2 regions of the Nitratireductor rhodophyticola genome follow, and region 1 is predicted to be linked to the other one. Evidence: predicted binding sites of a transcription regulator. Region 1 holds the regulator's gene; the other holds the start of a gene.
The links. The regulator LexA, encoded in region 1, represses DNA repair genes until DNA is damaged. The targets are predictions, from matches to a motif close to TGTTCNNNNTGTGTTCNG.
Positions count from the first base shown of each region.

Region 2: the regulator LexA is predicted to act here: its motif matches at 2,407-2,424, upstream of recA (recombinase RecA).

Region 1 covers NZ_JAHSSF010000001.1:570,707-575,930, forward strand. Annotated here, with positions in the region: gene glnA (type I glutamate--ammonia ligase) at 1-1,357, opposite strand, end outside; gene KUG85_RS02685 (P-II family nitrogen regulator) at 1,431-1,769, opposite strand; gene KUG85_RS02690 (NAD(P)H-hydrate dehydratase) at 2,048-3,553, shown strand; gene lexA (transcriptional repressor LexA) at 3,707-4,426, opposite strand; gene KUG85_RS02700 (MarC family protein) at 4,526-5,158, opposite strand.
Region 2 covers NZ_JAHSSF010000001.1:888,274-893,497, reverse strand. Annotated here, with positions in the region: gene KUG85_RS04190 (OmpA family protein) at 1-279, shown strand, start outside; gene KUG85_RS04185 (pseudouridine-5'-phosphate glycosidase) at 351-1,268, opposite strand; gene KUG85_RS04180 (carbohydrate kinase family protein) at 1,296-2,246, opposite strand; gene recA (recombinase RecA) at 2,483-3,568, shown strand; gene alaS (alanine--tRNA ligase) at 3,790-5,224, shown strand, end outside.

The DNA.
Region 1 (5,224 bases):
GCAGCACTTCCGCCATTTTCAGCTCGATATAGGCGTCGATCTGATCGTCGTCGAACACGCCGCCTGCCTTCAGGAAGCCGCGGTCCTTGTCGAGGCTCATGAGCGCTTCGCGCAGCGAGCCGCAGACCGTCGGCACCTTTTTCAGCTCCTTCGGCGGCAGGTCATAGAGATCCTTGTCCATGGCCTGGCCGGGATGGATCTTGTTCTTGATGCCGTCAAGGCCTGCCATCAGCATGGCGGCAAAAGCGAGGTAGGGGTTCGCGCCCGGATCGGGGAAGCGGACCTCGACACGCTTGGCTTTCGGCGAGGAGCCGAACGGGATGCGGCATGAAGCGGAGCGGTTGCGGGCCGAATAGGCAAGCAGAACCGGTGCTTCGAAGCCCGGAACCAGACGCTTGTAGGAATTGGTGATCGGGTTGGTGAAGGCGTTGATCGCCTTGGCGTGCTTGATGATGCCGCCGATATAGTAGAGGCAGTTCTCCGACAGGCCGGCGTATTCATTGCCGGCGAAGGTCGGCTTGCCTTCTTTCCAGATCGACTGGTGCACATGCATGCCCGAACCGTTGTCACCATAGACGGGCTTGGGCATGAAGGTTGCGGTCTTGCCGTAGGCATTGGCCACCTGGTGGACGCCGTATTTGAACTTCTGGACGCTGTCGGCGCTTTTCAGAAGCGTCTCGAACTTGATGCCCAGCTCATGCTGTGCCGCACCCACTTCGTGGTGGTGCTTTTCAACGATAACGCCCATTTCGGTCAGAACCGTCAGCATTTCGGAACGCATGTCCTGTGCCGAATCGATCGGCGGAACCGGGAAGTAACCGCCCTTTACGCGCGGACGGTGGCCCAGATTGCCCGTTTCATAGTCCGCATCGTCATTGGTGGGAAGCTCGCTGGAATCAAGCTTGAAGCCGGTGTTGTACGGATCGGCCTTGTACTTCACGTCATCGAAGATGAAGAACTCCGGCTCGGGGCCGACATAAACCGTGTCGCCAATGCCCTCGGACTTGAGAAAGGCTTCCGCCTTCTTTGCCGTGCCGCGCGGGTCGCGGTTATAGGCCTCGCCGGAGATCGGATCGAGAATGTCGCAGAAAATCGCCATCGTCGACTGGGCGAAGAACGGATCCATGTGAGCCGTGTCGGGCTCGGGCATGAGCACCATGTCGGACTCGTTAATGGCTTTCCAGCCGGCAATGGACGAGCCGTCGAACATGACGCCGTCGGCGAACATGTCCTCATCCACGGCGGAGACATCCATGGTGACGTGCTGCAGCTTGCCTTTGGGATCGGTGAAGCGCAGATCGACAAACTTCACGTCGTTTTCCTTGATCTGCTTCATGATGTCTTGTGCAGTGGTCATATTCGCCTTCCTATTTGCGATGGTCTTGCCTGATGATCCCGGAGGTCTTCCGGGAAAGAGAATGGTTTGGGGATCAAACGGCGTCGGCGCCGGTCTCGCCGGTGCGGATGCGGATGACTTCTTCCACATTTGTCACGAAAATCTTGCCGTCGCCGATACGCCCGGTCTGGGCGGCCTTGCGGATCGCCTCGATCGCGGCGTCCACGGTCTCGTCCGGGAGCACGACTTCGATTTTCACCTTCGGGAGAAAATCGACGACATATTCGGCCCCGCGATAAAGCTCGGTATGCCCCTTCTGGCGACCGAAACCCTTGGCCTCGATCACGGTTATGCCCTGAAGGCCGATTTCCTGAAGAGCTTCCTTAACTTCGTCGAGCTTGAACGGTTTGATGATCGCTTCGACCTTTTTCATGCCTCAGTGGCCTCCAAATGAGTTCAGGAACGGTGATCCCGCGCCCCTTGTTGCTCCGGTTCGGTTGAAGCACGAAACATGCCAACTCGTGCGGGAGCCTTGCATGAAGCGTGCCAGTCGCTGCATTCTGTGTCCGCACGGGCGAAATCGCGTGGATTGTTCGGGCAGCGACATGTCAGGTCGGGCCTCCGGAGCTTATCAAGGAACCATGCGGTGTGCTGCGCAGTTTGCGACTTGCCTAAAAAATATGCAATGCGCCGAAGAAAGCGGCAAGGTCGATGGGTTTGGAAATTCTGACACCTGAAGAAATGGGCAGCGTGGACCGCAATGCGATCGCTGCCGGGCCTCTCGACGGCTATGGCCTGATGCAGAACGCGGGTGCGGTGGTGCTTGCTGCGATCCTTGAACGTTTCGCCGAGGCGGAGGGATTTCTGGTTCTGTGCGGCCCGGGCAACAACGGTGGCGATGGTTATGTCGTTGCCCGCCTGCTTGCGGAGCGGGGTGTCCAGGTCCGGCTGTTTGCCGAAACCGAACCGGCGGCGGGCAGCGATGCGGCCAGGGCGCGCAGGGATTGCCCTGTTGAACCGAAGCCGTATTCGGAGTTCGAACCCGTTGAGCGATGGCTTGTGGTGGATGCGCTGTTCGGCGCTGGTCTGTCGAAGCCTGTCGAAGGGCGCGAGGCTGCAATCATAGAACGGGTGCGCACCAGCGGGCTCTCCGTGGTGTCGATCGATTTGCCGTCCGGCGTTTCCGGGCTTACCGGGAAGCCGCTTGGCGCTGCGCTCCAGGCGGATCTGACCGTGACCTTCTTCCGCAAGAAGCCGGGGCATGTGCTCGTGCCTGGCCGGCAGATGTGCGGTGTGCTTCTTGTCGCGGATATCGGCATAGCCGAAACAACGCTGGATCGAGCCGAATGGAACACGTGGGAAAACCGACCCGCGCTGTGGCGGGCGGCCTTGCCGGAGATCGGCATCAGCGCCCACAAATATTCGCGCGGGCATGTGGCCGTCATATCCGGCGGCGCCACGTCCACGGGAGCGGCGCGTCTTGCAGCGCGGGGTGCGGCGCGGGCGGGGGCGGGCGCCGTGACCGTGCTTTCACCCGCAAACGCGCTCTCCGTCAACGCAATGCATCTGACCTCGATCATGCTGCGCAAGGCCGATACGGTGGACGAACTGGAGGCGTTCCTGCGTGATCGCGCGCCTTCCGGTGCAGTGCTGGGGCCAGGGGCAGGAACAGGCGAGCGGACGCGAGGTTTTGCGCGCAGCCTTCTCGATCAGGTGGACGATGTGGGCGGGCTGGTTTTCGATGCGGACGCAATCACCGCCTTTCGCGGCGATCCGGAGACGCTTTTCGCCATGATCAAGGCCTCCGCCGCGCAGGTCGTTCTGACACCGCACGAAGGCGAATTCGGGCGCCTGTTTGCAGGTCTTGAAGATGCGCCGGAGGTCTCGAAAGTGGAGCGGGCCCGGGAGGCAGCCATGCGATCCGGTGCAACAATCGTGCTCAAGGGACCGGATACGGTGGTTGCGGCGCCCGACGGGCGGGCAGCCATCAATGTGAACGCAACGCAGCACCTGGCCACAGCCGGGTCAGGCGATGTCCTGTCCGGAATCGTGGCTGGTCTGATGGCACAGAGGATGCCGGCATTTGAAGCAGCCTGCGCGGGTGTCTGGCTTCATGCGGAGGCCGGCGGAGTGTTCGGCCGAGGGCTTATCGCCGAAGATCTGCCCGAGATGCTGCCCCGGGTTCTGCAGTCTCAGTTCCCGGAACATGTCCGCTGAAAGGTCGAAGCGAGCGGGACGTACCGGCGGGGAGAAACGAACGGGGTGTACCCGGCTGTGGAAGAAAAGTGGGGGCTACACAGACGGCTCGACCCGCCGTCGCCGCGTTGGAGGATTTTGCAGTCAGTTTTTTCCACCTGACTGCAACATACTTCAGTAACGGCGCATCAATCCAACCAGACGCCCCTGAACCTTGACCCGGTCGGGGCCGAAAATCCGCGTTTCATAGGCCGGGTTTGCAGCTTCAAGGGCAATCGACGCGCCTTTGCGGCGAAAGCGTTTCAGGGTTGCTTCTTCCTGATCCACCAGCGCGACCACGATCTCGCCCGGATTGGCGGTCTGGGTTTCGCGGATGATGACGGTATCGCCGTCGAAGATCCCCGCCTCGATCATGGAATCGCCCCTGACCTCCAGCGCGTAATGATCGCCGCCGCTCAGCATGTCCGGGGGGACGGCGATGGAATGTGTCTGGTGCTGAATGGCGTCGATGGGAACGCCGGCAGCGATGCGCCCCATCACCGGCACGGAGACGACGCCAGCCAGACCGTCATCATTGCTGGCGGCGGGTTTTGGCTGGGGCGAGGGGGCTTTGCCGAGGCTGCCTTCAATGACGCTGGGCGAGAATTTGCGTGCGCCGGGGTTCAGGCCGGGAGCAATCGAATCGGGGAGGCGCAGAACTTCCAGTGCGCGAGCCCGATTGGGAAGCCGGCGAATGAAGCCACGCTCCTCGAGCGCGGTGATCAATCGATGAATGCCGGATTTCGAGGCAAGGTCCAGCGCTTCCTTCATTTCATCGAAGGAGGGCGGAATTCCTGTCTCCTTCAGCCGCTCGTGGATGAACAGGAGAAGTTCGTGCTGCTTGCGGGTCAGCATGGGCGCCACCGAGAATCAGTTAAAAACAAAACCAGAACATACTCTATATGTTCCAGTTGTGTTCCGCAACTCCCGGCATTTGTGTGCGGTTTACCGGGGCTACGGCGCCGCGAACAGCGCCTTGGCACCATCGGCGACGAACTGCACGGCGAGCGCGGCCAGTATAACGCCGAGAAGGCGTGTCAGGATCGAGCGTCCTGTCTCGCCGAGGAAGCGGTCGACGCGCTCGGCAAGCGTGAAGACGGCGTAGGTGATGACGATCGTTGTCGCCAGGATTGCCAGCAGTGTCGCGCTTCCGGCCAGTCCGCCGAAGGAACCCGAGAGCAGAACGGTGGCCGAAATCGCGCCGGGACCGGCTATCAGGGGGATCGCCAGCGGAAAGGCGGCGATGTTTCGGATCATGTCACGGGTGATGGCGCGCTCGGCGCTCTTCTCATGGCGTTCCTGGCGGCGCTCGAAGATCATTTCGAAGGCGATGAAGAAGAGCAGCAGGCCGCCCGCCACGCGGAAAGCGGGAAGTGTGATCCCGAACACGGAGAGTATGGCGCTGCCGGCCACGCCGAAGAGAGCGAGGACCGCGAAGCCGATGATCGCCGCCCGAACGGCGACCTGATTGCGCTCCGACCGGTTCATGCCCACCGTCAGGGCGAGAAAGAGCGGGGCGAGGCCTGGCGGGTCCACGGTCACGAGCAGTGTGACAAAGGCATTGAATACGGTCTCGTAGCCTAGCATGAGGTCCTCCCTTGCAACTGTCTAGCCCAGTCGGGAGGCTTCGGAAAAGACCCGAATGTGTCTCCT
Region 2 (5,224 bases), 320 kb from region 1:
CTCAATTCGGTTGCGCTGGTTCTGCAGAAATACAATCGCACGCTGGTCGACGTGTTCGGTCACACCGATTCGACGGGCGATGCAAATTACAATCTGGAACTCTCCCAGCGCCGCGCCGGGGCCGTTGCCAATTACCTGATTGGTCAGGGCGCGAGCAGCCAGCGTTTTGCGATTATCGGCCAGGGCGAGGCTCAGCCGATCGCCTCCAACGCGACGCCGGAAGGCCGCGCACAGAACCGCCGCGTGGAAATCCGCCTGTCGCCGCTGACCGGCGCCTGATAACGCAGGCCTGACACGAGACAGGAAAAGCCGCCAGCGCCCGCCGGCGGCTTTTTCGTATTTGGCGTTCTTTATTCGGCGGCCAGCGCCGTGGCGATCCGGGCCGCAAGCCGCGCGTTGTTTTTCACCAGTGCGATGTTGGTGACGAGGCTTGCTCCGTCCGTCAGTTCCAGAATGCGGGCGAGCAGAAACGGCGTCACATTCTTGCCCGATATGCCTTTCTCGTCCGCGTCCCGCTGAGCCGTTGCGATATGCCCGGCCATCACATCGGCGGCAATCTCCTCTTCGGCCGGCACCGGATTGGCAATCAGCATGCCGCCATCGATGCCGAGCGCCGTACGCGTCGCCTGGAAGCGCGCGATCGCCTCGGCCGTGTCCAGGCGCAGCGGTGCGGGGTAGGGCGAATTGCGCGACCAGAACGCCGGCATCGTGTCGGTCCCGTAGGCAATCACGGGAACGCCGCGTGTCTCCAGAACTTCCAGCGTCTTCTCCGTGTCGAGGATCGCCTTGGGGCCGGCAGAGACGACGATCACCGGCGTGCGTGCCAGTTCGTCCAGATCGGCGGAGATGTCGAAACTCGTCTCCGCCCCCTTGTGAACACCGCCAATGCCGCCGGTGGCGAACACGGCTATGCCGGCCATGCGCGCGGCGATCATGGTCGCGGCGACCGTCGTGCCGCCGCTCTTGCCCTCGGCGATGGCGAAGGCGAGATCGGCGCGCGACAGTTTCATCGGGTCCTTTGCCTGGGCCAGCTTTTCGCGCTCCTGGTCCGACAGGCCGATCTTTAGTCGCCCGTCGATAACGGCGATGGTGGCGGGCACGGCGCCTTCTTTGCGGATCAGTGCTTCCACGTCTCCGGCCATCTCGTTGTTGCGCGGCCAGGGCATGCCATGGGTGATGATGGTGCTTTCCAGCGCCACCACCGGCCTGCCTTTGGCAAAGGCTTCGGCGATGGGCGCGTGGACGTCGATAATGTTGTTGGAACGCACGGGAAAAACTCCTTTAGGGTCCTGATCCTAAGAAACAGAACGCGGCGCGGGCACCCGCGCAAGCGCCGCGTTGAATGCGCTGTCGTCGAATTCGGGCGCTGCCGCGGCGGAGGCAATGGCAAGCCCGGAGGCGGCCACGCCCTCGCGCGCGGCCTCCTGAAGGGGCAGGCCGCGCATCAGCGCGGCGATGCTTGCACCGGTCAGTGCATCGCCGGCACCGGTCACATCAACGACCGTCTCCACAAGCGGGGGCTCGATTTGCCAGTGATTTTCACCGTCAAAGACGGTCACGGCCCTGCTGCCGTCGGTGATGACGGCGGCGCGCAGGCCAAGATCGCGAAGCGAATCCACCGCCTGCCGGACTGGGGCACCGGTTTCAAGCCCGGCAAGGCCCCGCGCCTCGCGTGCATTCAGAAAGAGCGCAGCCAGATCGGCGAAGTGCGGTACGAGCCGCCCGGCCTTTGCCGGCGAAACGGCGATAGCGTAAAGCGGTGAGGTGCTGCGAATGGCGGCAAGCCGTGCCACCGCCTCTGCCGGCATGTTGGCGTCGCAGAGTATGGCGGACGCGCGGCTCGCGGCCTCCCGCGTTTTCGAGCGGCGCATCTGTCTGGCGAAAGCCATGTCATAGAGCGCCATGTCCGCCAGGCCCGTGATAAGCTCGCCGTCATGATCGAGGATCGCTGTGTAACTCGGCGTCGCGCGGTCGAGAAATGTCGCCGAGAGATCCTCGAACCCGGCTTCTTCAATGGCTCTTGCCACGGTGTCGCCCGCCGCATCCCCGCCACGCAGGGAAAGGAGCGACACGGCCACGCCGCGCCGGCCCGCCATGCGCGCGGCATTGAATATGCCTCCGCCGACATCTTCGCGCATGCGTCCCGGGTTGGAGGTGGCGGGGATATGCGGTGCGTCGAGACGTCCGCGTCGGTCCATATGAGCGCCGCCGACGGCAAGCAGACGGGGCGGGTTGACCAGGTTCATCGGGCCACTTTCCGAATCGCCCGATGCGGGAATGTCCGTCCGTTCTCCCGCCGGGCATCAGGCGTGCGCATGGGATCAATGATTGTGATCTCAGGTGCACAAAAATAGAACAAATTACATTTATCAAGCTTTTTCAATGCTCTAATGCCTATTGCAAAAATAGAACAAAAAGGGTACAGATGGCTATCGCGGATTTGGCGGAACCGCCTCCATTGACCTCGAAGGGGTGTTGTATCATGGCTCAGAATTCATTGCGGCTTGTAGAGGATAATTCGGTGGACAAAACCAAGGCTCTGGATGCGGCGCTATCGCAGATCGAACGTGCCTTCGGCAAGGGATCGATCATGCGGCTCGGCGCCAATGATCAGGTGGTCGAGATCGAGACCATCTCCACCGGGTCGCTGGGCCTCGATATTGCCTTGGGCGTCGGCGGACTGCCGCGTGGCCGCATTATCGAGATTTACGGTCCGGAAAGCTCCGGTAAGACGACGCTGGCGCTGCACACGGTCGCCGAAGCGCAGAAGAAGGGCGGCATTTGCGGCTTCATCGATGCCGAGCATGCACTCGATCCGGTCTACGCCCGCAAGCTGGGAGTCGATCTGGAAAACCTTCTGATTTCGCAGCCCGACACGGGCGAGCAGGCGCTTGAGATCTGCGACACGCTCGTGCGCTCCGGTGCGCTTGACGTGATCGTGGTCGATTCGGTTGCGGCCCTGACGCCGCGCGCCGAAATCGAAGGAGAGATGGGCGATTCCCTGCCGGGCATGCAGGCCCGCCTGATGAGCCAGGCGCTGCGCAAGCTGACCGCCTCCATCTCCCGGTCGAAGACCATGGTGATCTTCATCAACCAGATTCGCATGAAGATCGGTGTCATGTTCGGCTCGCCGGAGACGACCACGGGCGGCAATGCGCTCAAATTCTACTCTTCGGTCCGTCTTGATATTCGCCGCATCGGTTCCGTCAAGGATCGTGATGAGGTGGTCGGAAATCAGACCCGTATCAAGGTGGTGAAGAACAAGATGGCCCCGCCCTTCAAGCAGGTCGAGTTCGACATCATGTATGGCGAGGGCGTCTCCAAGACGGGCGAGCTGATCGATCTCGGCGTGAAGGCCGGTATTGTCGAAAAGTCAGGCGCCTGGTTCTCCTACAATTCGCAGCGCCTGGGGCAGGGGCGTGAGAACGCCAAGCAGTTCCTGCATGACAATCCCGAGGCAGCGCAGGAGATCGAACTGGCCCTGCGCCAGAATGCAGGCCTGATTGCCGAAAAATTCCTCGATGATACCGGACCGGGTGACCAGGACGGCGGGGATGCTGAGGAATAGAATCCCAGTCTCGCTGGTCCGGACAACGCCGCGGGGCCAGCGCGCTTCAATCCGATGAAATCAGAACACCGCCACCTGCTGGCGGTGTTTTTTATAAGCCGGCGTCAGCCACCTGTGTCGCCTTATGCTGACGGGATTTCTGGACAGGTCCCGGCGCTGACGTTAAAAGGCGGGCTTCTGTTCCCCGCTTGTCTGGGCGGGCTTCTCGCAAAGGCTGAATCATGAGTGGCGTCAACGACATCCGGTCGACCTTTCTCGACTATTTCAAGAAGAACGGACACGAGATCGTGGCCTCCGGCCCGCTTGTCCCGCGCAACGACCCGACCCTGATGTTCACCAATGCCGGCATGGTGCCGTTCAAGAACGTGTTCACCGGGCTGGAGACGCGACCCTATGATCGCGCCGTAACGGCCCAGAAATGCGTGCGCGCCGGCGGCAAGCACAACGACCTCGACAATGTTGGCTACACGGCCCGCCATCACACCTTCTTCGAGATGATGGGCAATTTCTCCTTCGGCGACTATTTCAAGGACCGCGCCATCGAGCTTGCGTGGAACCTTGTCACGAAGGAATTCGGCCTCGACCCGAAGCGTCTTCTTGTCACTGTCTACCACACGGATGACGAGGCGGCCGATTTCTGGAAGAAGATCGCCGGCCTGCCCGACGACCGCATCATCCGCATTGCCACGAGTGACAATTTCTGGGCCATGGGTGACACCGGCCCCTGTGGCCCGTGCTCGGAAATTTTCTACGATCACGGCGACCACATTCCCGGTGGCCCGCCCGGAAGCCCGGATGAGGATGGCGACCGTTTCATCGAGATCTGGAACCTCGTTTTCATGCAGTTCGAGCAGGTGACGCCGGACGAGCGGGTTGACCTGCCTCGGCCCTCCATCGACACCGGCATGGGGCTCGAGCGCGTGGCGGCTGTCCTGCAGGGCGTGCATGACAATTACGACATCGATCTTTTCCGCGCGCTCATCCACGCGTCCGAGGAGGCGACCGGCGTGCGTGCCGAGGGCGCGCAGCATGCGAGCCACAAGGTCATTGCCGATCATCTGCGCGCGTCCAGCTTTCTGATCGCCGATGGCGTTCTGCCATCCAATGAGGGGCGCGGCTATGTGCTGCGCCGCATCATGCGTCGCGCCATGCGCCATGCGCAGCTTCTCGGCTCGAAAGACCCGCTGATGTGGCGCCTCGTGCCGGCGCTTGTGCGTGAGATGGGCCGCGCCTATCCGGAACTGGTGCGCGGCGAGGCCCTCATCACCGAAACGCTGAAGCTCGAGGAAACCCGCTTCCGCAAGACGCTGGCGCGCGGCCTGACGCTGCTGTCCGACGCCACCAGCGAGATGGGCGAGGGCGACCTGCTCGACGGCGAAACCGCTTTCAAGCTTTACGATACATACGGATTCCCGCTCGACCTGACGCAGGATGCGCTGCGCCAGCGCGGCATCCATGTGGACCTGACCGGCTTCAACGACGCCATGGAGCGTCAGAAGGCCGAGGCGCGCGCAAACTGGGCAGGCTCCGGCGAAGCGGCCACCGAGGCCGTCTGGTTCGCCGTCAAGGACAAGACCGGCGGCAGTGATTTTCTCGGCTACGAGACCGAGGAAGCCGAAGGCGTGGTCTCCGCCCTTGTGCGCGATGGCGCGATGG